Regions from separate parts of the Pseudoalteromonas sp. DY56-GL79 genome, predicted to be linked through region 2. Evidence: predicted binding sites of a transcription regulator. Region 2 holds the regulator's gene; the other holds the start of a gene.

Region 1 (12,394 bases), on a different contig from region 2:
GGCGAGATCAAATCGGAAGAAGCCAATTTAGTGCGTGTGCATTTGCAAAGCACGTTTAACGATATTCTTCATTCAGATCGCAGTGCGGATAGAAGCTGGACGCTGCAAAGTGCCATGAAGCACATCGCTGACAACGAAGGTGTATTAGTCATTCTTGGTAAGCAAGAACACAGCGAAGAAATGGAAGCGCTAGTTAAGGCGTTTGCTGCGGAAGATGCGGGCGAACAGGTGAACTACCGTAAATTCCAAGGTACTTCGCGCACCGTAGGTGTGGGGTCGCAAATTTTGGCTGATTTAGGCATTCAGAAAATGCGCCTAATGAGTCTACCGAAAAAATATCATGCACTGTCTGGTTTCCACTTAGAAGTGGTTGAATACGTCGAACCAAAATAATTCCAAAATGCCAAATTGATCGCAATCGCCTATATTCTGATAGTAGGCGATTGCCACATTACTGTGCTATCATGCGCCTCAATTTGGCAATTGCTCATACAGATTAGGAACATCTAATGAAAGTAATCGAAGGTAATAAATACGCTCCTGGCAAAAAATTTGCCATTGTCATTTCACGTTTTAACGATTTTATCGGTAGCAGCTTACTTGAAGGCGCTGTAGATGAATTAAAACGTACCGGTGGTGTTAGCGATGAAGACATCACGGTTGTATATGTACCGGGAGCGGTTGAACTACCACTAGCAGCAAAACGCGTTGCGATGAAAAAAGAGCACGACGCGATTATTGCGCTAGGTGTGATTATTCGTGGTGGTACACCACACTTCGATTTAGTTGCTAACGAGTCTAACAAAGGCTTAGCTAGCGTTTCATTAGATTATGACATCCCTGTTGCTTTTGGTGTACTTACTACTGAAAGCATTGAGCAAGCTATCGAGCGCGCGGGCACTAAAATGGGCAACAAAGGGGGAGAAGCCGCCCTTGGAGCTCTAGAAATGGTGAACGTGCTAGAGCAAATTTAAGAGGAATCTCAGTGAAACCAGCAGCTAGACGCAAAGCACGTGTACTTGCTTTACAAGCTATTTATTCTTGGCAGCTAAGTGGTAACCCAATTGCCGATATCGAACAGCAAATGCTGATCGAAAACGACGTAACGAAAGTCGATGTGGAATACTTCAAAGACTTAGCGCGTGGTGTTGTTGTTAACCAAAAGCAGCTAGACGAAGCAATTCGTCCGCATTTAGCTCGTCCACTTGAAGAATTGGATATGGTTGAGCTTGCCGTGTTACGTGTTAGTGCTTATGAGCTTAAATTCCGTGAAGATGTGCCATACAAAGTGGCTATCAACGAAGGTATTGAGTTAGCGAAAATGTTTGGCGCTGAAGAAAGCCACAAATTCGTTAACGGTGTACTAGACAAAGCGGTTAAGTTTATTCGCAAATAAGCTTTACTATAGGAATAGCCGGCCTTGGCCGGCTTTTTTGTGTATGAAAGAATTTGAGCTAATCAATCACTACTTTAAAGGCCGTGGCATTATTCGTCGAGATGTAGAGCTTGGGATCGGTGATGACTGCGCCTTAGTTTCAGTTCCTGCTGGCAATCAGCTTGCGGTAACAACGGATACGCTAGTTGCGGGTGTGCATTTTTTTGAAGATATTCCACCTCGGGCACTTGGTCACCGTGTGATCGCGGTAAACCTTAGCGACTTAGCTGCAATGGGGGCGGAACCTACTTGGGTGTCGCTTGGTTTAACGTTACCTAGCGCTGATTTAGAGTGGTTAGAGGCCTTTACTGAGGGGATGCATGAAATCGCTGAGTACTATAACGTACAAGTAATAGGTGGCGATACAACGCAAGGTCCATTGACTATCACTGTATGTGCAAAAGGTATTGTACCAACTGGTAAAGCACTCAAGCGCTCAGGTGCGCGAGTGGGTGATTGGATTTATGTAACAGGTCCGCTTGGTGACGCAGGGCTCGCTATTGAAGCGCGAAAGCAAGGCTGGACGCTTGAGCCAAAACACTACAAAGCAGCGCTTGAAAAGTTTCACTATCCAGCGCCACGAGTTGCTGCGGGTCAAGTACTCAGAGGCCTTGCTACCTCAGCAATCGATATCTCAGACGGTTTACTGGCGGATCTTAAACATATTTTACGTAGCTCGTTAGTTGGCGCTAAGATAAATGCCGATAAAGTCCCACAATCTGATGCGCTGCGCTCAAGTCTTGATGAAGATGCACGTATGCGGCTCGCGCTCGGTTTTGGTGATGACTACGAGTTACTTTTCACGGTCAATGATAATAACAAAAATGCCGTGGAAACCAGATTGAAGCAGTATGGTGTTGAGCCAGTTTGCATTGGCCAAATTACGGCTAATAATGGCGAAATTCAATTGCTCAAAAAAGGTCAACCTTACCAGCTCGCAGGGCTTGGTTTTGAGCATTTTAGCTAGGAGTTGGTTTGGCTAAGCAGTATGTATTTAATTTAAAGAAGCCGCATCAACTCTTTGCACTCGGGTTTGGTCTTGGTTTAGCGAAAAAAGCACCTGGTACTTTTGGTACCTTCGCTGCATTACCGTTTATTTTTGCAACCCAAGGTGCACCAATGTGGCTGCAATGTCTTGTTGCGATTGTCATGACGTTATTTGGGATCTGGGTGTGTGGTAAAACAGCAGACGATGTTAATGTTCATGACCATCCAGCCATTGTCTGGGATGAAGTGGCAGGCTTTTATATTACCATGATAGGGGCGGCACTTAGCTGGCAGTCATTAATCGTTGGCTTTATTTTGTTCCGCTTTTTCGATATTTTGAAACCGGGTCCGATTAGATGGCTCGATAAACGTTTGCACGGTGGCTCGGGGATTATGCTAGATGATGTATTAGCTGGCATTTTTTCATTGATTTGCGTGCAAGCTTTGTTTAAAACTGGCATTTTAGTCTAACTGTGCTGATGTGATGGAATCGAGATGACAAGGCTATTGTTTTTCATTTTCACTTTGCTGCTACCAATTACGAGTTTTGCGGCGATAGATGATTACGTAGTTAAACAGTGGAATATCCAAAGTGGATTACCGTCACAAAGCGTTAAGAGTGTCGTTCAAGACAATCAGGGCTACATTTGGCTCGGAACTCAGTTTGGCTTAAGTCGGTTTGATGGTCATCAATTCCAAAACTTCAACACCCAAAATACCGAATTTTTAAATAGCAATGCCATTAATAAATTGGTGGTAGACCGATTTGGCATGCTCTGGGTTGGCACGCGTCGAGGATTGCTAAGACTTAATCCCCAAACCTTAGAAGCTCGGCGTTTCGACCTGCAGGGGCCCGTACGGGATATCTTGCAAGATGAAGATGGCGGGATCTGGATTGCTGCAAATGGTCTGTATTATGTTTCTGCGAAAAAGCTGACGTTAGCCGCCAATAACATCGAACAAAGTACGTTAGATGTTACCCAAATCAATCAAATTGTAGGTTCCGTGACTAAAATGGCGCTGGTGCCAGATGGTATTTGGTTGGTAAATGAGCGTCACTTACTTAAAATCAGCGAATCAAGCAATCGCACTGGCGATGGGGTTCGGCTTGAATTGGCAAGTAAAGTGTCATTACCTGAACAGTTAGCACAAACCATCATACATGACTTAGCTTGGGTCGATGGTAAGTTGTTCTTAGCATCAGAGCTGGGCGCCTATTTTCTAGATATTGATGAAGTACTACGTCGTTACCAAGAAGTGGGTAACAATGCGGTATATAAGTTTCTTAACGATAAGGAAGGTGGCCTGTGGGTTTCCACTTATGGGCGATTGTTATACCGACAAAATAATGGCATTTGGCAAGCTGTTGAGCCAATTCAACTAGATCAGAGCATCTGGTTTGCCGATATTTTTATGGATAACGATAATAATATCTGGCTTGCTAGTTTAAATGAGGGACTTTGGCTTGCTCACTCAGGTAAGGTTGAGCGTCATCATATCGGCCAACGGACAAATCAAGCTATCTCAGCAATTACTCAAGGCCCCAATGGTCAATTGTGGGTAGCTAGCAGAGAAGGTCTTGGAATTATTGGGTTAAATGATAGTTATCAACCTGTGCTCACAAGTGCTCAGTTAAATCGCTCTGTAATACACGACTTAGAATTTATCGGTGAAAAGCTCATTCTTGGTACTGACCGTGGTGCGCTTATTTACGAAGATGGCACACTGCAAAAGTTAAATGAGCGGGAGCTCAGGCAAAATCCGGTATTTTCTCTCAGCCCTTCAAATCGTGGGGGGATGTGGTTTGGTACTGGCAGGGGCTTGTATCGCCTTGATTACAAGGGGATAACGCCGTTTGCCTATAATGCCTTTCTCGGTAGCCAATTCGTCACTTTTGTTGAAGACTTCCCTAGATACGGCTTCATTGGTACAAACAAAGGGGCTTATCGTTACAATGATAAGGGGATCGAAAAAATCGGTTCTCAAACGTCATTGGATACCGCTTATATCACCAGTATTTTGCATTTGGATACCGTGACGACTTTAGTTGGCTCACTCAACGATGGGTTATTCTATCGTACCTCAGAGGGTGATTGGTATCAGCTTGATGCTTCAAATGGATTGCCTTACGGATCGATATTTTCGCTGCATTATGACAAGAGCAATCAGCTCATCTGGGTGAGCACAATGAAAGGGGTATATCGCATGCCCGTTGCGCAATTTGGTCACGTTATAGAGAGTTTGCAAGTTGAACAAGTAATAAGCCCATTCGATAGGCAGCTTGATGGCAGACCAAGCCAATGTTGTTCGGGGCTTGGGCATGATGCAGTGGTTGAAACCGAGTCTGCTATTTTTTACCCCAGCTTACAAGGTGTCGTTGAGATCCCTAAAAATGTCCAGCTTTTTGGTGGTGGGGATTTATTGCCAAGACTAGAGTCATTGTCTACCCACGATAGAGTATTTAGTACAGAATCCTTAAATCAAGTGATCCAGCTTGATACATCGGAGCGTGATCTAACCATTAATTATACTGCAATCGATTTTTACGCGCCGCATAGTATTGAATTTAGATACAAGCTAAAAGGGCACGATACGCAATGGCGTGATGCTCAATCTCGCCGCGAAGCAATTTATACCAATTTACCACCAGGCAACTTCACCTTTGTTTTAGAAGTTAAGCGCCAAGGGCAAGATTGGGAGCAGGCGAAGGTGCTTAACTTATCCATTACGTTACCGCGCCGTTTTGATGAAACGATTTACTTTAGACTGTTTATCACTTGTGCATTTATATTTATGTTCTATCTCATTTTCTGGGTATTTAGAGCACAAGAAAGAAGGAAGCAAGCCGCACTAGAAGCGTTGATAGCAGAGCGTACGACAGAGCTCAGAAAAGCCAATGAAAAGCTCAATCAGGTCAATACTCAGCTTAAGCTTGTAAGTCACTCAGATGAATTGACGGGGCTACGTAGTCGTCGCTTCCTCTTTGATCAGTTACCAAAAGATGTCGAGCATTATCAGCGCAATGCGCAGTCACTACAGGCTCAAAATAAGAGTTTGGTATTGATGATCATGAACATTGATGATTTTAGCAAAATTAATGATTCTTATGGTCCAATTGGCGGTGATAGCTGTTTGCAGCAATTAGCGACGTTACTCAATACACGAACGCAAGGTTCTGATTATGTCGTCCGTTGGAGCGGTGATGAATTCCTATTACTGCTACGTGACTTTAGCAGAGACTATATCGAAGAGTACGTCAGCGACTTATGTAAGGCGATTGCTGAAACGGATTACCGCTTACCGAATGGTAAAACGACTAAATTAACGGTGTCGATGGGATGGTCATATTATCCGTTGCCACTACTAGGTGGTAAGGTCATTGGCTGGGAATCATCTGTGAACTTAGCTGATATCGCATTGCATCAGGTCAAACAACGTGGCGGTGATGGTGCTGCGACAATCATCTTTGACGATCAATTGGATGCATTCGAATTTGAGCAAAGCGCGAACATAGAGTCTCAGTTACAACTTTTGCAAAGCAATGGACTTGCGGAAGTGAGAGTGTGGATGAGGTAATACTCATCACTAGCGCTTAAACTGTCAACCTTGTTTAGGATGGGACAAGAGCATAAAAAAGGCTTCCAAATGGAAGCCTTTTTTAGAACAGCTCAAAGTCAAGACTATGGATTTAGCCAGGCCTTAATTTGCTGGCTTATTCCTTCGCTGTTTAAATCCAGTTCGGCGTGGATCTCAGTTTGTGAACCATGCTTAATAAACTCATCAGGTAGGCCGAGTAGTTTGATTGGCTTTAGATGGCCTTGGGCTAATAGATATTCGCTCACAGCTGAACCTGCACCACCAGCAATCGCATTGTCTTCAAGTGTTACAAAGCGCTCGTGAGTTACCACTAACTCTTCGATAAGTGCGGTATCTAAAGGTTTTACAAAGCGCATATCAACTAGTGTCGCATTTAGCTCTGCGGCTACGGCTTGAGCGTTTTCAAGCAATGTACCAAAGCTTAAAATAGCCAGCTTTTCACCTTCTCTTACTACCTTGCCCTTACCAATTTCCAGTTCGCTCATTTTTGCACTAATCTCTGCGCTTCCCGCACTGCCCCTAGGGTATCTTACCGCAGCTGGCCTATCTAGGCGGTGACCAGTATAGAGCATTTGGCGACACTCATTAAGGTCGCTTGGTGCCATGATCACCATATTTGGAATACAGCGCAAAAAGCTTAGATCATAAGCCCCTTGGTGTGTTTCTCCATCCGCACCAACGACACCTGCGCGGTCAATAGCAAAAAGTACTGGCAGGTTTTGTAGTGCAACATCATGAATTAATTGGTCATAGGCACGTTGTAAAAAGCTTGAATAAATAGCAACAATAGGATTCAAGCCCTCACAGGCAAAGCCAGCACCAAGCGTAACTGCATGTTGCTCAGCAATCGCAACATCAAAATACTGAGCCGGGTACTCTTTAGAGAAGCGCACCATGCCAGAACCTTCACGCATTGCAGGTGTAATAGCCATCAGCTTATTATCTTGTGCGGCCATATCACAGAGCCAGTCACCAAATACTTTTGAAAAGGTCGGTGCGCTGGGTTTTGATTTGGGTAAGCTGTGCACGGTTGGATCAAACTTAGGTACACCGTGGTAGCCAATAGGATCCGCCTCTGCAGGCTTATAGCCTTTCCCTTTTTGCGTTTTAACATGCAATAACTGTGGCCCCTTTAGGTTACGCATATTACGCAGCGTATCAACTAGGGTGCCAACATCATGTCCATCAATTGGACCAATATAGTTAAAGCCAAGCTCTTCAAAGAAAGTGCCTGGGATTATCATCCCTTTTAAATGTTCTTCCATTCTGCCAGCAAGTTCTTTAACTGGTGGCACACCAGCTAACAGCTTTTTACTGCCTTCACGAATATTGGTATAGAAGCTACCAGAGAGGATCTTAGCGAAATGGTTTGTAAGTGCACCAACGTTTTCAGAGATAGACATTTCATTGTCGTTCAAGATCACGAGCATGTCCGGGTTAACATCCCCTGCGTGGTTCATGGCTTCAAACGCCATACCAGCAGTCATTGCGCCATCACCAATAATAGCAACAGTTTTACGGCCTATTGCCTCTCTTTCAGCGGCAATAGCCATTGCGAGCGCTGCAGAAATCGAGGTGCTTGAGTGACCAACACTAAAGGTATCGTATTCACTTTCCTCTCGATATGGGAAAGGGTGTAGCCCATCTTTCTGGCGAATAGTATGCATCTGGTCACGGCGGCCCGTTAGGATCTTATGGGGATAAGCCTGATGACCTACGTCCCACACCAATCTATCCTGTGGTGTGTTGTAGACGTAATGCAATGCAACGGTCAGTTCGACCGTGCCAAGACCTGAAGCTAAGTGACCGCTGCTTTGAGAGACTGAGTTGAGCAAATACTCTCGTAATTCATCACTTAACGCAGATAACTTATGCTGGGGTAATTGACGAAGTTGACTTGGGTCGTCAATTAACGCGAGTAAAGGATACTTGCTACTATCAAGTTTCATGGTATTTATCAGAGTCCTAGTGAGTCTTTGCTGAGTACTTACTCGCGCAGCTCACTTCATAATTATTAAAATTCGTCACCAACTGGTCATAATATTATGTTAGCCAGTATTTACAAAGTACTTGTGAATATTTTCTTAGCTTGGCGTAGTTATTTTATACGTCAGCTTAATATTCTCGATCTATGATGTATTTTGCTAAATCTGCAAGTATTTCTGTGTCACCATCTATTTTCGTAAGCGCATCCAGTGCTTCATCTATCAACTGTTCGGCTTTTTCTTTTGCTTGCTCTAAGCCTAAAAGTGCAGGATAGGTAGACTTATTATGTTCTATGTCAGAGCCTTGTGGCTTACCAAGCACCGCAGTGTCACCTTCTACATCAAGAATGTCATCTCTGACTTGGAATGCAAGGCCTATTGCACGACCATAAGTGCGTATTGCATTACATGCTTGCTCGGTAACTTGCTCTGGGTTGCCGCATAAGATCCCAAGCTCCACAGCACAGCTTAGCAGTGCACCTGTTTTTAGCTTATGAATACGTTCAAGTTCGTCTATGGAAATTGAACGATTAGTAGCAGCTATATCAAGTGCTTGGCCACCAACCATGCCTTGTAGACCCGATGCTTTAGCTAGCGCGGAAATCATTTTTATTTGCGCATGGTGGCTTACTGCGAATTGATGCCCACTTAACAGCTCAAACGCCAGAGTTTGTAAGGCATCGCCAGCTAAGATAGCTGCCGCTTCATCGAATTGAATATGGCAGGTTGGACGGCCGCGCCTAAGTTCATCATCATCCATCGCGGGTAAATCATCGTGCACCAACGAATAGCTATGCACGCATTCTATTGCTGCAGCGGCCTTGTCTAAGTCTTCTGGAGCCGCACCAAACAATTCACCAGTGCAGTACACCAAGAATGGTCGCAAGCGTTTACCACCATTTTCTATACTGTAGCGCGTTGCGGCTTTGATATTTTCTTCAGTATCAAGGACATTATCAAAATAGTGTAAAACGGTGGTTTCTACACGCGTCTTAGCAGACAGGAGTTTTTCTTGTAATTTTGCTGACATTAGGCTTCGTTTTCAAATGGCTGTAATTGCGCTTGCTCATCTTCGCCCATTAAAATAGCGACCTGCTGCTCAGCTTGCTGAAGTTTTTGGTTTGAAGCTTTTGCGAGCTTTATCCCACGCTCAAATTGTTTAAGTGCTTGATCCAGAGGTAAGCTACCGTTTTCCATGTCTGCAACGATTTGTTCCAACTCTTGCATGGCCTCTTCAAAGCTCAAATTATCAGGTTTTTTTACCGCCATATGTCACACTGACCCGTAAAGTAAAAGTGTGGCAATTTTAGGGGGATTGCGCGCCAAGGTCAAAAAAACCAGAGACTTTTTGATCTGACGGAGTATCGGCATTACAAGATCTGCTATAAACTCGCATTTTAAACACTTTTTAATATAATAGTGTTAAGTTGTAGAGAAACTTGCCGATAACTCAAACAATAATAACTGCGTGATTTATCACAAATAACTTCCCCCGGAGGACATGTGGATTTAGCAACGGTAATAGGGATCCTGGGTGCCATAGGTTTGATTGTAATGTCGATGGTACTGAGTAGTGATGGCCAGATCGCTATGTTCTATAACACGCCTTCCGTCGTTATCGTATTTGGTGGTTCAATTTTTATCGTATTGTCTAACTTTACGCTTGGACAATTTTTCGGCATTGGTAAAGTGGCCGGCAAGGCCTTCATGTTTAAGATTGAAACCCCTGAAGAGCTGATTGAAAAAGCCGTTGAGCTTGCTGATTCTGCGCGTAAAGGTGGTTTCTTAGCGTTAGAAGAAGCTGAAATTCCCAACCAATTTATGCGTAAAGGCGTTGATATGTTAGTCGATGGCCATGACGCTGATGTTGTGCGCGCCACACTGCAAAAAGATATTGCTTTAACGTCCTCAAGACACCAGTTAGGCGCCGGTTTATTTAAATCCCTCGCTGATATAGCGCCTGCGATGGGTATGATCGGAACACTCATCGGCCTAGTTGCTATGTTGTCTAACATGGACGACCCAAAAGCAATCGGGCCTGCCATGGCTGTTGCACTTTTAACAACTTTGTATGGTGCGTTCTTAGCTAACGTAGTTGCGATCCCAATTCAGGTTAAGCTTGAGCTTCGTAAAGATGAAGAAGAGCGAAATCAGCGGCTCATCTTAGATGCTATTTTAGGTATTCAAGATGGCCAAAACCCGAAAGTCATTGAAGGCATCTTGAAAAATTATTTGCCTGAGTCTAAACGTGGCGCTGAGGCTGAGGAATAACCATGTCAGATGAGAATGAATGTAAATGTCCTCCCCCAGGTCTTCCCGCCTGGATGGGGACATTTGCTGATCTGATGTCATTACTGATGTGCTTCTTTGTACTGTTACTGGCATTTTCTGAAATGGACGTGCTGAAGTTTAAGCAAATTGCCGGGTCGATGAAGTTTGCTTTTGGTGTGCAAAACAAAATTGAAGTAAAGGATATCCCAAAAGGTACCAGTGTTATCGCGATGGAATTTACTCCGGGTAAGCCAGAGCCAACACCAATTGAAACTATCCAACAGCAAACTGTAGAAATGACGCAACAGATGCTTGAGTTTCAGGCTGGTGATGAATCGTCTGCGGGTGGTCGGCAAGAGCAGCGGGGCAATAAGCGTGGTGGTGAGTCAGCCAGTACAGCTCAAGAAATGGCGTCAACGCAAGCAATCGCATCCGCAGATCAAGAACAAGTTAATGAGCTTGTTAAAAAGATTGCGCAGCAGTTAGAAAAGCAAATAATGGATGGTGCGATTGAGCTTGAGTCTCTAGGGCAGCAAATCATTATTCGTATCCAAGAGAATGGTTCTTTCCCCGCAGGTAGTGCGTTTTTACAACCTAAATTTGAACCAGTGATTGCCGAAATTGCAGAACTACTCAAAGATGTACCCGGTGAAATTACTGTCTCGGGTCACACAGACGATTTTAGAGTCACTAACGAACTTTACTCCAATAACTGGGATTTATCGGCGACGAGAGCGGTCGCTGTTGCGACTGTGATGGAGCGCGTTCGTGGTTTTGATAAGAACAGAATGGTCGTGGTTGGGCACGCAGACACTAGGCCACTAGTTCCCAATGACAGCGATGCAGATAGACGCCGCAATAGGCGTGTTGAAATCTCGATTTTACAGGGTAAACCTAAAGAGTCAGACCCTATTGAAGTGAGGCAAAATTAATTACAGTTTATTGCCAAATTACAGGGAATTCGCTATTGTTTCGTTTGGTTCTACTTAAAGGAGAAATAGAATGATTTCAATAAAAAAACCTCAAAATTTTAGGCTGCCAGGCGGTAATGGTGAAGGCGGTGATGAAGAGGCGGAAAAAAAGCCGTCTTAACCGATTGTAATAATTACTTGACCCATTAAAAAATTATCTTAACTAATAATTAGAAGAGTAAATATGTTAGAGGCTTGGGAGTCGGTTAGGCTTTTTTATATCCAATACAGCATTCCACTATCGCTGATTGCAGTGTTGGTCTGTTTAGTTTTAAGAGATATAAAAGCCGCTCGTTATGCGATTTTGATTGCTTTATTTTATATTATTGGCTCTTTTACTGGTGATTTTATTAGAGCGATAGACGATGAGTTGGTTTATCGCTATATATTTTGGGCATTTAACGATATTGTGTTTATGGCTATAATTGCTGTTTGGGCTATTAAGGACAAAGTTTATATGTGGCAGAGTGTAATTGCTCAGCTCATTATTATACCTGCACCAATCTTACAGATGTTCCGCTTAGTTGATAGGCATTTAATGGAACTTAGCTATTCGTCTTATCTCTACGTTACAATTATCCCAATAGTTAACTTTGCTACTCTATGCTTAGCATTTGTACCTGTAGTTGCTTATTTTCAATTGAAACATAAACGAATGCAAGACGGTGGGCTGGAGAGAATCGAAGTAGGCCGTTAATAGACCTACGTCGTCTTGATAATGCTTACCCTAAACTAGGAATAAGGCCAGCCATTTGCATTAGCTGAGAGGTGATGATCATCACACCAAAAATGGCGGCAAGTCCTAGTCCAAGCGTACCACCTTTAATCTGATATCCATCATTACCTCTAACTTTTCTCTGCTTCCATACCATAGCAACTGGTAGAAATACCGCTAACACCACGAGCGCAATTGCCGCATATCCCAGTGCCATGATAAAGCCCTTTGGATAAAAGAGGGCAAAGCCAAGCGGTGGTAAAAAGGTAATGAACGCCGTTTTTACACGGTCTTTCTTGGTATCTTGCTTTTTAAAGGCATCAGCAAAAAAGTCAAATAGCCCAAGGCTTACACCTAAGAATGAAGTCGCCAGAGCAAGATCTGCAAAAACCGTCACAAATAATTGTACATTGTCGTTGTGTGCGATAGACGA
Region 2 (12,394 bases):
CCGACTCCTGAGGCTCTGTTGCAACGACAACTGGAAGGCCTGTGTCTTCAAGTTCGGATTCCGGCTCTTTTACTTGTTCAAGTAGCTTTGCAACTGGTGATAACTCGCATTGCTCAATCTCTGGCTCCTCTTGTAATAGGGCGCCAAGATACTGCTTCATCACCTTTTCATTTGCAAATAAATGCTTACTCATTATGCTCTCTAGCTTAACTGCTTCAAATAGTCCAATAGTGCACGATAAGCGAACACGCCTCGTGATTTAGGACAAAATTGTACTGGGACTTGCTGTGCAAGACTCGCATCCCTAAACTTGGTATCTACGGGAACCACACCTGGCCAAACGGCCTCTTTGTATGTTGCTAGCAACGTTTTATACGCCTCCAACGACGCTTTGGTCCGTTTATCATACATAGTTGGAATGATAGTATATTGATACTGTTTCTGCTGTGAAGACTGCATCAGCTCCATCGTGCGCATCATTCTATCTAGTCCCTTCAACGCCAAAAATTCAGTTTGGACAGGTACTAAAATTCGCTCACTCGCTGCTAATGCGTTAACCATTAGTACCCCAAGCACTGGTGGACAGTCTAAAATAGCATAGTCATATTGATCCGCTATTTTTTCGAGCGATTTCTTTAAGATAAGCCCCATGCCCGTTTTATTACCCATACTACGATCAAGCGTAGCAATAGCCATAGTGGCAGGCAAAATATCAAGATTCTCTATAGTTGAGGGGCAAAGCGACTGTAAAATTTCTTCACTCGTCATACTGCTGCCGCGTGCAAAAATATCATACACACTGACTTCTAACTCTTCAGAATCAATACCAAAGTAATATGTCAGTGAAGCATGTGGATCAGTATCAATAAGCAAAACTCGGTGACCCTGCTCAGCAAGAATGCCTCCTAAGCTCACCGTCGTCGTGGTTTTACCCACGCCACCTTTTTGATTTGCTACTGTCCAAATTTTCACTCTATATTCCTTCGCTTATCACTATTGATTTCGTTCAATAGATACTATACCAACTCAATGTTATTCATTCTTTTTAGACGTTTGATATTTACAAGCTTCAAGCAAAGCAACCAAGTAATGACTTGGTCTATTGGTTACCCGCTTCTTTATTAATTCTCGCAGCAAAGTCTTGTAGGGCGATACTATCCGACGAAAGTCCAGCGCCAGCGACAGCTTGAGGCATACCATACACAACACAAGTCGCTTCATCTTGCGCCCAAATAGTGGCCCCCACCTGTTTTAGCATACGAGCACCATCTCGGCCATCTGCGCCCATTCCCGTTAGGACAATCGCTAACGTGTCGCCACCATAAGCTTTTGCAACACTTGCAAATGTCACATCAACGCTGGGTTTATAGGTGATCCTTGGACTATCATCTTCAAACACTTTTAGTGTCTTACTGCCACCGCGATTTTCAACCAGCATTTGCTTACCACCAGGGGCTAAATAGGCCACACCAGGCATTAATCTATCACCTTGCTCAGCTTCTTTAACTTTAATCTGGCATAAACTATTCAATCTTGCTGCAAACGCAGGTGTAAATGCGGCCGGCATATGCTGGATAAGTAAAATTGGATGAGGAAAGTTTGCTGGCAGCTGGGTCAATATTGTTTGCAGTGCAACGGGTCCGCCTGTTGATGTGCCAATTGCAACCAGTCCATATTTTTTACCCGATGCTCTTGCTCCTGCAGCACTAGACGTACCACCAGATACCGGTCTTTGAAAACTTCTATCCGGTTGAGGGATCGTTGTTCTTCCTGTGTCAGAACGAGTTGCTCTAGGTTCGACGCGCTTTGGCGGAGTCGTAATGCTAGGGCGAGTAAAACGGCTAACGCGACGGCGGCCAATTTCCTTTACCTTATTTTGTAATGATTTAATTGCTTCTTCGCTATTACGAGCGATGTCTTCAAACTTTTTCGGTAAAAAATCTACAGCGCCCGCATCCAGTGCATCTAACGTAGCACTAGCGCCTTCACGAGTTAACGAAGAAAACATTAAGATTGGGGTCGGAGTGGCCTGCATGATCTGCTTCACCGCACTGATCCCATCAAGCACGGGCATTTCTACGTCCATCGTAATTACGTCTGGACGTAATGAAGCGGCCTTTTCAACCGCCTCCTTTCCATTAACTGCGAAATCTATAACTTTGATTTCACTGTCTTTTTCTAAAATTTCACTGACTCGACGACGAAAAAAACTAGAATCGTCTACGACTAACACTTTAACTGCCATTGGCAACGCTCTTTAATTTGCTCTACAGCAGAGCAGCAAATGCTGCTCTAGAATTCGAACTACGCCTAATAAAATTAGGCGTAGTGTTTTAATAAGTTAGGGACATCAAGGATTAGCGCAATACCACCATCAGATGTGATGGTAGCACCAGCCATACCTGGTGTACCTTGTAATAACGCATCTAGTGGTTTGATGACGACTTCCTCTTGGCCTATCAGAGAATCAACCACAAAACCGACTTGTTTAGTGCCAATTTGCGCAATGACAACATGGCCTTCAGCCTTTCTCATGCTCCTGTTCGCACCTTTTACCAACCAATGTTCAAGATAAAATAACGGAATTGCTTTTTCTCTCACTATGATAGTCAACTGACCATCAACCACATTCGTTTTAGTCAAATCTAAATGGAAGATCTCGTTCACGCCAGCAAGTGGTAACGCAAACGTTTGCTCTCCAACTACCACCATCAAGGTAGGCAAAATAGCCAGTGTAAGCGGTACCTTAATCTCTAATACGGTACCAACCCCCAATTCTGATTGGATATTTACCGAGCCATTCAATTGAGTGATCTTCGTTTTAACAACGTCCATCCCAACACCACGACCAGAAATGTCTGAGATTTGTTCTTTTGTTGAAAACCCTGGTGCGAAGATCAAATTATAGGCTTCGGTATCGGACAGTCGGCTTGCTTGATCGGAGTCAATCACGCCTTTATTTATAGCAATTTTTTTGAGCTTTTCAGGATCCATACCGGCGCCATCATCTCGAATCGTGAGAAGAATATGATCTCCCTCTTGAGATGCTGATAATGTGACCGTACCCATTCTTGGTTTGCCCGACGCTTCACGTACGTCAGGCATTTCAATGCCGTGATCTACTGAGTTTCTCACTAAGTGGACCAATGGATCTGCAAGCGCTTCAACCAAGTTTTTATCTAAATCCGTTTCTTCGCCTTGTAAAACTAGGTTGATTTCTTTTTTCAAGCTGCGAGCAAGGTCTCTCACTACTCGAGGAAAGCGACCAAATACCTTTTTGATTGGCTGCATCCGTGTTTTCATCACGGCGCCTTGCAAATCAGCAGTGACTACATCAAGGTTCGAAATAGCTTTACCCATGCTTTCGCTGTTGGTGTTATTCGCTAAGCTAACCAAACGGTTACGAACCAATACTAATTCGCCAACCATATTCATGATTTCATCGAGACGTTTAGTATCAACTCGGACCGTGGTCTCAGCTTGTGCCGCAGGTTTCTTCGCAGCGGCTGGTGTGGAAGCTTTTGCAGCCTCTGGCTCTTTTTGCGGTGCAGGAGTCGCAGGCTTAGCTTCAACTTTAGGCGCAGGCTTCGGAGCGGGTTTCGGCGCAGGTGCGGCTTTAACAGGCTCAGGTTGAGCAGGTTTAGTCTCTGAAACCTCTACTGGCAATTCACCTACCGCTTTAGGTGCACTGCCTTTACCATGAAGCTCGTCCAGCAAAGCTTCAAACTCATCGTCGGTAATTTCTTCGTCGCCAGTAGACCCACTTGGGGCTGCTGGTGAGGTTGATTTAGCCTTAGGTTCACTCGCTTCTGGGACAACAGCATCTTCCGCATTTGGTGCTCCACCGAATTTACCAACACCATGAAGTTCATCTAAGAGGTTATCGAATTCGTCATCGGTGATATCACCATCATCTGCGGTTGATACAGCTTCAGGTTTAGTTGCAGGAGCAACAGCAGGCGCATTACCTGAACCGTGCAATTCATCTAAAAGATTTTCAAATTCTTCTTCTGTTATCTCATCGATGCTAGAACCGCTATCATCGCCTGAACCAACATCGGCGTCGAATAAAATATCATCCGCACTTAAATCTGGCACCACAGGTTCTGGCTCAGAAGCAGGTTCGTCAATCACTTCACTGACTTCGTCTTCAGATGCAGGCTGGCTAAGTTTGTGGAGTGTTTCAAGCAACACAGGATCGGCCGCTTCTGGTTCCTCACGGTTTTGAATACAAGCGAACATTTCGTTGATCGTATCCAAAGATTGCAAAATAACATCCATCAGTTCGGAAGTTACTTTTCGTTGCCCTTGTCGTAGTACATCAAACACGTTCTCCGCACCGTGACAGGCATCGACCAGTTCGGTCATACCTAGGAAGCCAGCTCCACCTTTTACGGTATGGAAGCCACGGAAAATCGCATTGAGAAGTTCTTTATCTTCGGGATTATTTTCTAGTTCAACAAGCTGTTCAGATAACAGTTCTAATATTTCGCCTGCTTCAACAAGAAAGTCCTGCAAGATATCTTCATCGACTTCAAAGCTCATACACACTCTCCAACTAGAAGCCTAAACTAGATAGCAAGTCATCGACTTCGTCTTGACCAGAAACCACGTCATCTCGCGATTCAGCGTCAATAATTGGACCTTCAGGTCCAGACAATTCATCACTGATAGTCTCAGTTGTTTTTATTTCGTTTTCATTCGCTTTCACAGCAGTTGAAGGCGCTTCATCTGAAGTACCAAAAACAGTCAGGAGGTGAATGAGACTATCTTCTACTTCTCTCACAAGCTCAATGACGCGCCGAATAACCTGCCCAGTCAAATCCTGATAGTCCTGAGCCATCAGCACATTAGTCATTAAACCTTGTAATTCGTCTGTACGTGTCTTTGAAGTCTGCATAAAGCTGTCGAGATCATGACACAGAGATTTAAACTCACCGAGTTGAATGTCTCTGCTCATCAATCGATCCCAAGTGGGCTTTATTTGCGCTAACTCATCCGCTAGATTCTGCGCAAGAGGTAAGCTTTCTTCGACCGCGTCCATCGTTTTATTAGCAGCGCTTTCTGTCATTTCCATAACATAATTAAGACGCTGCTTGGCGTCAGGTATAGCCTCTGTCGTGAGATCTGAGAGTCGAGTATCGAGCTCAAAGTTCTTCAAGGACTCGTGTAATTGGCGAGTTAGCTTTCCAACTTCTGCAAATAACTCCGATTGCTCTTTGTTAGCAGCTTCTAAAATCAGCTGGTCAGCTTTTTCTTGTTCACCTTGTTCTAGAAGCTCAACAAGTTGCTTAGCTTGTTCAAGTGTAATTTGAGGCGCAGCATTTACAGACATAGGCCATATCCCCTTGCTGTTAGCCTAGTCGCTCAAATACTTTTTCAAGCTTAGTTTTGAGCGTACCCGCAGTAAACGGCTTAACAATATATCCGTTCACCCCTGCTTGCGCTGCTGCAACAATTTGTTCTTTTTTCGCTTCTGCGGTAACCATCAACACTGGAATGTGCTTAAGCTTTTCATCTGCGCGTATTGCACGAAGCAAATCAATACCTTGCATGCCCGGCATATTCCAATCAGTTACTACAAAGTCAAACTCCTGATTTTGTAGCATCGGAAGTGCTGTACTACCATCATCAGCTTCTTGAACATTGGTAAAGCCTAAATCTCTTAATAGGTTTTTGATTATTCTTCTCATAGTAGAGAAATCATCAACCACGAGAATCTTCATGTTCTTATCCAAAACTTCCTCCAGTGAGGTTCGAACCCAACTATTTTATGTACTCTAATTTATCCAGTCATTGATTTTAGCTTTAAGCTTTATCATTGCCTGACCGTGAATTTGGCTTACTCGAGATTCACTGACATCAAGGATGGCACCAATCTCTTTTAAATTCATTTCGTCGTTATAGTAAAGTGATAAAACCAGAGCATCCCTTTCGGGTAACGCTTTGATAGCATTTACTAAAGACTCGTTAAAACGTTCATTTTTAACGTTATTAAACGGTTTGTCTAGCGCAAAATCGCTGTTTGCTGGGGTTATCACGTCTTCATCAACCCCAAGATCCTCAATCCCGATGACTTTACTTGCATTTACATCATGTAAAATATGATGGTACTCATCTAGAGATATATCAAGTTTTTCAGCGATTTCAGTGTCTTTTGGTTCTCGACCAAGGAGAGATTCGAGCTCAGATATAGCTTCTGCAACCATTCTGCTATTTTTGTGAACAGAACGAGGCGCCCAATCACCACGACGGATTTCATCCAGCATTGCGCCTCGAATACGGATCCCGGCAAAGGTCTCGAAACTAGCGCCTTTAGTTGCATCGAAATTTTTAGATGCTTCAATCAACCCAATCATACCTGACTGGATCAGATCGTCGAGTTGCACACTTGCCGGAAGTCGAGCAATCAGGTGGCACGCCACTTTTTTGACAAGTGGAGCATGCCGTTCAACCACCTTATGAATGTGGTCTGAAGTTTGATATCCCGCAGCTCTATTGACCGGAGAAGCCATAATCACCCGTTTACAAGTTGTTCAATGAAAAATTCTAGATGACCGGAAGGTTGATGCGGAATTGGCCATTTCACTGCCTTAGCGGCAAGTCCCTTAATCGCAATCGCCGCAGGAGAACTCGGAAATAAATCCACGATAGCTCTTTGTCTGCGAGAAGATTTACGCATGTTTTCGTCAAACGGTACGGTGGCCACTAATTCCAGTGCTACATCAAGAAAACGGTCTGTAACTTTTGAAAGTTTAGCAAATAATTCTTGCCCTTCACGCATACTGCGGACCATATTGGCAACAATTTTAAAACGATAGACACCATGCTCTCTGCTCAAAACTTTGATCAACGCGTAAGCATCTGTAATAGAAGTCGGTTCATCACACACCACAACCATCACATCTTGTGCAGCTCGAGAGAAGCTCAGAACCATATCTGAGATACCAGCTGCGGTATCAACAATTAATACATCAAATTGCGTGTTAAGCTCGCTAAATGCACGAATAAGTCCTGCATGCTCTGCGGGAGTCAGCTCTACCATACTTTGAGAGCCTGAAGTCGCCGGTACAATTTTAATTCCAGCGGGACCTTCTACGAGAATCTCATCTAGTTCACATTCACCCGACAACACGTGTGACAGATTCTTTTCTACCCTTAGACCTAACATCACATCACAGTTTGCCAAGCCCAAGTCCGCATCTAAAACGAGAACTCGCTGTCCTTGTTGGCCCATAGCGATGGCAGTATTGAGCGAGACGTTGGTTTTACCCACCCCACCTTTTCCACCGGTCACGGCTATTACTTTTACACCCTGGTTGCTATTTTGACTCATTCTACGCAGGCCACTTGCTTGATCTAAAACTGTGTTAATCATACATTCCTACTGACTCTGACGCTACAGGTACACGTCGAGAGTGCTGTGCTTTTATTCTTTTTAAATACAATTGCTCAGCCTTTTTTACTAGCTTTTGAGCATTTGCTACGCGAATGTCTTCTGGCACTCGCTGACCGTTGGTAAGATACCCTATTGGCAAGCGATTTTGAATCGCTATGCTAATTATCTCACCTAAACTTAGACTTTCATCAAGTTTTGTGAAAATACAGCCACTTAAATTTACTTTTTTGAAGTGTCTTACTGTTTCTTGTAACACATTCATTTGTGCTGTCGCACTCAATACTAAATAGCTGCGAATATCTACTCTCGCGCTACGCATAAGTGTATTTAACTGTTCAGTTAAGCGCAAATCTCTTTGACTCATTCCCGCTGTATCTATTAATACTAGACGCTTATTGCGTAAATGATAAAGCACTTCTGCAAGTTCATTTGCATCTTTAACTTGCTTAACCGGACAACCAATGATTCTACCATAGGTAGCTAACTGCTCGTAAGCGCCAATTCTGTAGGTATCTGTCGTTATTAACGCCACTTTATCTGCACCGTATTTTTGTGCACCTAATGCCGCTAATTTTGCAACCGTTGTGGTTTTACCAACACCAGTTGGACCCACCATCGCAAATACGCCACCTTGACGAAGAATATCATTGTTAGTGGTGTGCATTTGGTTGATCACCATGTTTAACAATGCATTCCAGGCTTCTTTACGAGACACATCATCAGGGATAAAGCATGCCATTTGCTCAGCGACATCTTTGTCTATGCCCATTCCTTCCAAACGGTCAACAAGACACGCACGGGTTGGATCGCGACGAGCCATTTCTTGTTTCATTAGACCAGATACTTGATGTTCAAGTAATTGACGAATAGCGTTCATTTCTTCGCGCATTGCACTCATTTCGTCAGGCTTGGCATTTAACTCAGGTAAATCATCACCAAAACCGTTGTCTAACTCATCCGACTCGCCCCAATGCTGTGGCTGCTCAAATGCATCATCATCAAAGTCAAAAGATTGGCGACGAGCTTGCTGTGGCTTCGCTTGGTGCGCCGGCGCAGCAGTTTGTGTTTTACGTTGGCTGCTTAACATTTGCTCTGTATCAATCCCCGATTGGGAGAACATAGAAGCAAGTTCTGGTGAGCGTGGGCGCGGTGCCTGACGCTCTAGCAATGCCGCTAAGCTATCGGCAACTTGCGCTTGTTTTGCTGGCTGTGCTTGGCGAGGCTCTGGACGGACAAAGCGGGTCGGAGCCTCGTTTGAGGCAGTCGCACGGGCAGCTGGAGCTTGCTTAACAGGTGCAGCAGCACGGTCATTATCAACTGCTGCGACGATTTCAACACCATCTGCTAACTTTTTGTTAGACATAATGACAGCATCTGCACCAAGCTCTTCTTTTACTTCATTTAAAGCCGTACGCATATCTTTTGCGAAGAAACGTTTAATTTTCATGTTACAGCCCCTTTATCCTCTATTGTCCAACCGAGCTCACTATCTTAATTTGTCTTTCTTCCGGCACTTCTTGATATGACATCACTCTAAGACCTGGAATCGTATGTTTAACAAATCGAGACAGCACACTTCTTAACATACCTGAGGTTAATAAGATGGAAGGTTCCCCTAGCATTTCTTGGTTGTGATGTGCTTCTCTTAATGATTCTTGAAGCCTCTCAGCCAAGCCAGGTTCAATACCCGCCCCCTCATCACCTGCGTTCTGAAGTGACTGATGCAACATCTGTTCCAACTCAGGCGCCAATGTTATGACAGGAATTTCTTCTTCGCTTCCAACGGCATCTTGAACAATCAATCTGCGTAATGAAATTCTTACCGCAGCCGTTAACACATCAGGGTCTTGGCTCCGTGGGCCGTACTCAACTAAGGTTTGTACAATCGAGCGCATATCTCGAATCGCAACGCCCTCATTAAGCAGATTTTGAAGCACTTTTACCACGGTAGTGAGTGGTAAAATATCAGGCACTAAGCCTTCAACTAATCTAGGGTGACTTTTCGCAAGCATATCTAATAGGTTTTGTACTTCTTCATGGCCAAGCAATAGTGATGCATTATTCGTCAATAATTGACTGATATGTGTTGCCACCACAGTTGCAGCATCTACTACTGTATAGCCAAGCGAATGCGCCTCATCTTTTTGGTCTGGCTTAATCCATACCGCATCTAGGCCAAATGCAGGATCTTTAGTCTCTATGCCTTTAATCGGCCCAAACACCTGCCCTGGATTAATTGCAAGTTCGTCGCCATGCTTCAACTCACCGGTTCCTGAGCCAACTCCCATTAAAGTAATATTGTATGCATTTGGATCTAGTTCTAGGTTATCGCGAATATGTACCGGCGGTACTAAAAAGCCCAGTTCCTGAGATAGCTTTTTACGCACCCCTTTAATACGACTGAGAAGCTCCCCGCCTTGGGCTTGGTCAACTAGAGGAATTAGGCGATAACCAACCTCTAAACCAATCACATCAACAGGTTGTACATCATCCCAACCAAGCTCTTTTTGATCTTGTTGATGGCCTCCTTTGGCAGCAGGTCCTTTGGCAGCTTGTTCTGCCTTTTCGATTTCCGCCTTTTTCTTTTGCTGGCTTGTGTAATAGGCTATATACCCAAGTAATACGCCTAAACCTAGGAAGGCAACATGTGGCATGCCTGGAACAAGTCCCATGGTGATCAAAATACCTGAAGCAATAGCTAGCGATTTTTCATTACCCAGTTGGCTTTTAAACTGATCGCCCATGTTGTGCGATTCATTTTGACGCGTTACGACAATTGCAGTGCCAATTGAGAGTAAAAGAGATGGAATTTGCGCGACCAGACCGTCACCGATTGTCAGCATGGTATATACTTCCATCGCGTGGCCAAAGCTTAAATCATGCTGGATCATCCCAACGAAAAGGCCACCTATTATATTAATGGCGAGGATCACGATACCTGCAATAGCATCACCTTTAACGAATTTACTTGCACCGTCCATTGACCCATAAAAGTCGGCTTCTCGAGTCACTTCTTCACGACGAGCCCGGGCGTCATCTGCAGAGATAAAACCGGCATTTAAGTCCGCATCAATGGCCATTTGCTTACCCGGCATAGCATCAAGGGTGAAACGCGCAGACACCTCTGAAATACGACCCGCACCTTTGGTAATTACGACAAAGTTAATAATAATAAGGATAAGGAATACAACTAAACCGACGGCGTAGTTGCCACCAATAACAACACTACCAAAGGCTTCGATCACCTTACCTGCCGCATCACCACCATTATGACCTTCAAGTAATACGACGCGAGTACTCGCTACGTTTAATGCCAATCGCATGATAGTCGCGATCAGTAGTACCGCCGGAAACATACCAAATTCGAGTGGCTTCAAGGTATAAACAGTCACCAATAGCACCACTAGTGCCAATGCAATGTTGAAGGAAAATAGAATATCAAGCAAAAAAGGAGGTAACGGTAGAATAACCATGCCAAGTGCTGCAAGCACCAACAATGGAGTACCCACACCTTTAGCATATTCTTTTTTATCTCGATTGAGTTGTTGTAAAACTGCTTTAAATTCCATAACTTAACACAAGCAAAAAATTGACACATAGCAACAAATGCAATATGCGTTCCAATTAATAGCTTATTCTTATGAGGGCAATTTTAATGCTTCAAATCGTCTGGGATTGGTAAATCTCGAGTAAGTGCAACGGGTCTTTTCCCTTTGCCTTTTTGGAAACGATTCAACTGAAATACATAAGCAAGTACCTGTGCAACCGCGGTAAACAATTGTTCAGGGATTTGATCACCCACTTCAGTGGTGTGGTAAAGCGAACGAGTCAATACAGGTGATTCCACTATCGGCACTTCATTCCCTTTGGCTATTTTTCTAATTTGCATCGCAAGTTCATCAACCCCTTTTGCGATAACAATAGGCGCCCCCGCCCTTTCAGTGTCATATTTAAGCGCAACCGAATAGTGAGTAGGGTTGGTCACAACAACATCGGCATCTGGTACATCTTGCATCATACGTCTTTGCGACATTTCTCTTTGTGTTCGGCGGATCCGCGCTTTTATTTGAGGATCACCTTCTGAGTTTTTATATTCATCCTTGACTTCTTGTAGCGTCATTTTAAGCTGTTTATGATGATTATAGCTTTGATAGGGTGCATCAATTGCGGAGATCACAATCATAGTGCAACTAAGCGCTAAAAACATCCACGCAATGATTTCTAACGCATGTTCTATACTCGAAGGGATTTGTTCAATACTCAAGTGTAATATTTCGTTAAAATACATATTGATAAGCAAGATTGCAAAGCCTGCAACTAATACAAACTTAAGAACTGACTTCAATAACTCAATGGCCGCTTGTGGGCCCAACATTCGCTTCAGTCCCTTCATAGGTGACATTTTACTTGCTTTAGGTGCGGCCGCTTGCCAAGAAAAGTTAAAGCCACCGAGTAACGTATTCCCCACTATTCCGGCAATTGCGATAATAAAAACGAACATAGCCATTGGGAATAACAGCTCAGCGCCAATATCCCCCCACACAGCAAACATTTTGGTTGTATCGTAGGTTTCATTGCGATTAAGCGACAACATTCGTCCCATCACGTTGTAAAGCGCTTTCCCTATACCAGGACCATACATTAGTAAAGCGATAGCAGAAAACAATAACACAAACGTAGTCCCCAACTCCTTTGAACGGGCTACCTGGCCTTTACTCCTCGCATCACTTATCTTCTTGGAGGTGGGTTCTTCGGTGCGTTCTTGACCTGAATCTTCTGCCATTTCAAACTCCTATACCGTGCAACCAATTAAGTCGCACATCAGCTCCGTCATTTTGAGCCATTGAAACTCAAATTGTGCTAAGAAGTTACCCAGTGTCGCCCAAATAATGGTAAGCCCTGCAACTAAGGTAAAAGCAAACCCTACAGAGAAAATATTCATCTGAGGTGCAGCTCTGGTCATGATCCCAAACGAGATATTGATAACCAACATTG

What was found. The regulator FliA, encoded in region 2, starts transcription of late flagellar genes. The targets are predictions, from matches to a motif close to CTAAAGNTNNNNNNNNNNNNGCCGATA.
Region 1: the regulator FliA is predicted to act here: its motif matches at 9,426-9,452, upstream of pomA (flagellar motor protein PomA).

The regions. Positions count from the first base shown of each region.
Region 1 covers NZ_JANHZS010000003.1:5,526-17,919, reverse strand. The annotation lists gene ribBA (bifunctional 3,4-dihydroxy-2-butanone-4-phosphate synthase/GTP cyclohydrolase II) at 1-393, shown strand, start outside; gene ribE (6,7-dimethyl-8-ribityllumazine synthase) at 510-974, shown strand; gene nusB (transcription antitermination factor NusB) at 986-1,396, shown strand; gene thiL (thiamine-phosphate kinase) at 1,440-2,402, shown strand; gene NO992_RS02605 (phosphatidylglycerophosphatase A) at 2,411-2,893, shown strand; gene NO992_RS02600 (ligand-binding sensor domain-containing diguanylate cyclase) at 2,918-5,998, shown strand; gene dxs (1-deoxy-D-xylulose-5-phosphate synthase) at 6,103-7,968, opposite strand; gene ispA ((2E,6E)-farnesyl diphosphate synthase) at 8,135-9,034, opposite strand; gene xseB (exodeoxyribonuclease VII small subunit) at 9,034-9,273, opposite strand; gene pomA (flagellar motor protein PomA) at 9,508-10,275, shown strand; gene NO992_RS02575 (flagellar motor protein MotB) at 10,278-11,207, shown strand; gene NO992_RS02570 (hypothetical protein) at 11,431-11,943, shown strand; gene NO992_RS02565 (aromatic amino acid transport family protein) at 11,969-12,394, opposite strand, start outside.
Region 2 covers NZ_JANHZS010000002.1:150,507-162,900, reverse strand. The annotation lists gene NO992_RS02105 (chemotaxis protein CheW) at 1-193, opposite strand, end outside; gene NO992_RS02100 (ParA family protein) at 202-972, opposite strand; gene NO992_RS02095 (chemotaxis response regulator protein-glutamate methylesterase) at 1,100-2,245, opposite strand; gene NO992_RS02090 (chemotaxis protein CheA) at 2,320-4,545, opposite strand; gene NO992_RS02085 (protein phosphatase CheZ) at 4,559-5,335, opposite strand; gene cheY (chemotaxis response regulator CheY) at 5,355-5,738, opposite strand; gene NO992_RS02075 (RNA polymerase sigma factor FliA) at 5,781-6,515, opposite strand; gene NO992_RS02070 (MinD/ParA family protein) at 6,518-7,378, opposite strand; gene flhF (flagellar biosynthesis protein FlhF) at 7,371-8,846, opposite strand; gene flhA (flagellar biosynthesis protein FlhA) at 8,866-10,968, opposite strand; gene flhB (flagellar biosynthesis protein FlhB) at 11,052-12,182, opposite strand; gene fliR (flagellar biosynthetic protein FliR) at 12,192-12,394, opposite strand, start outside.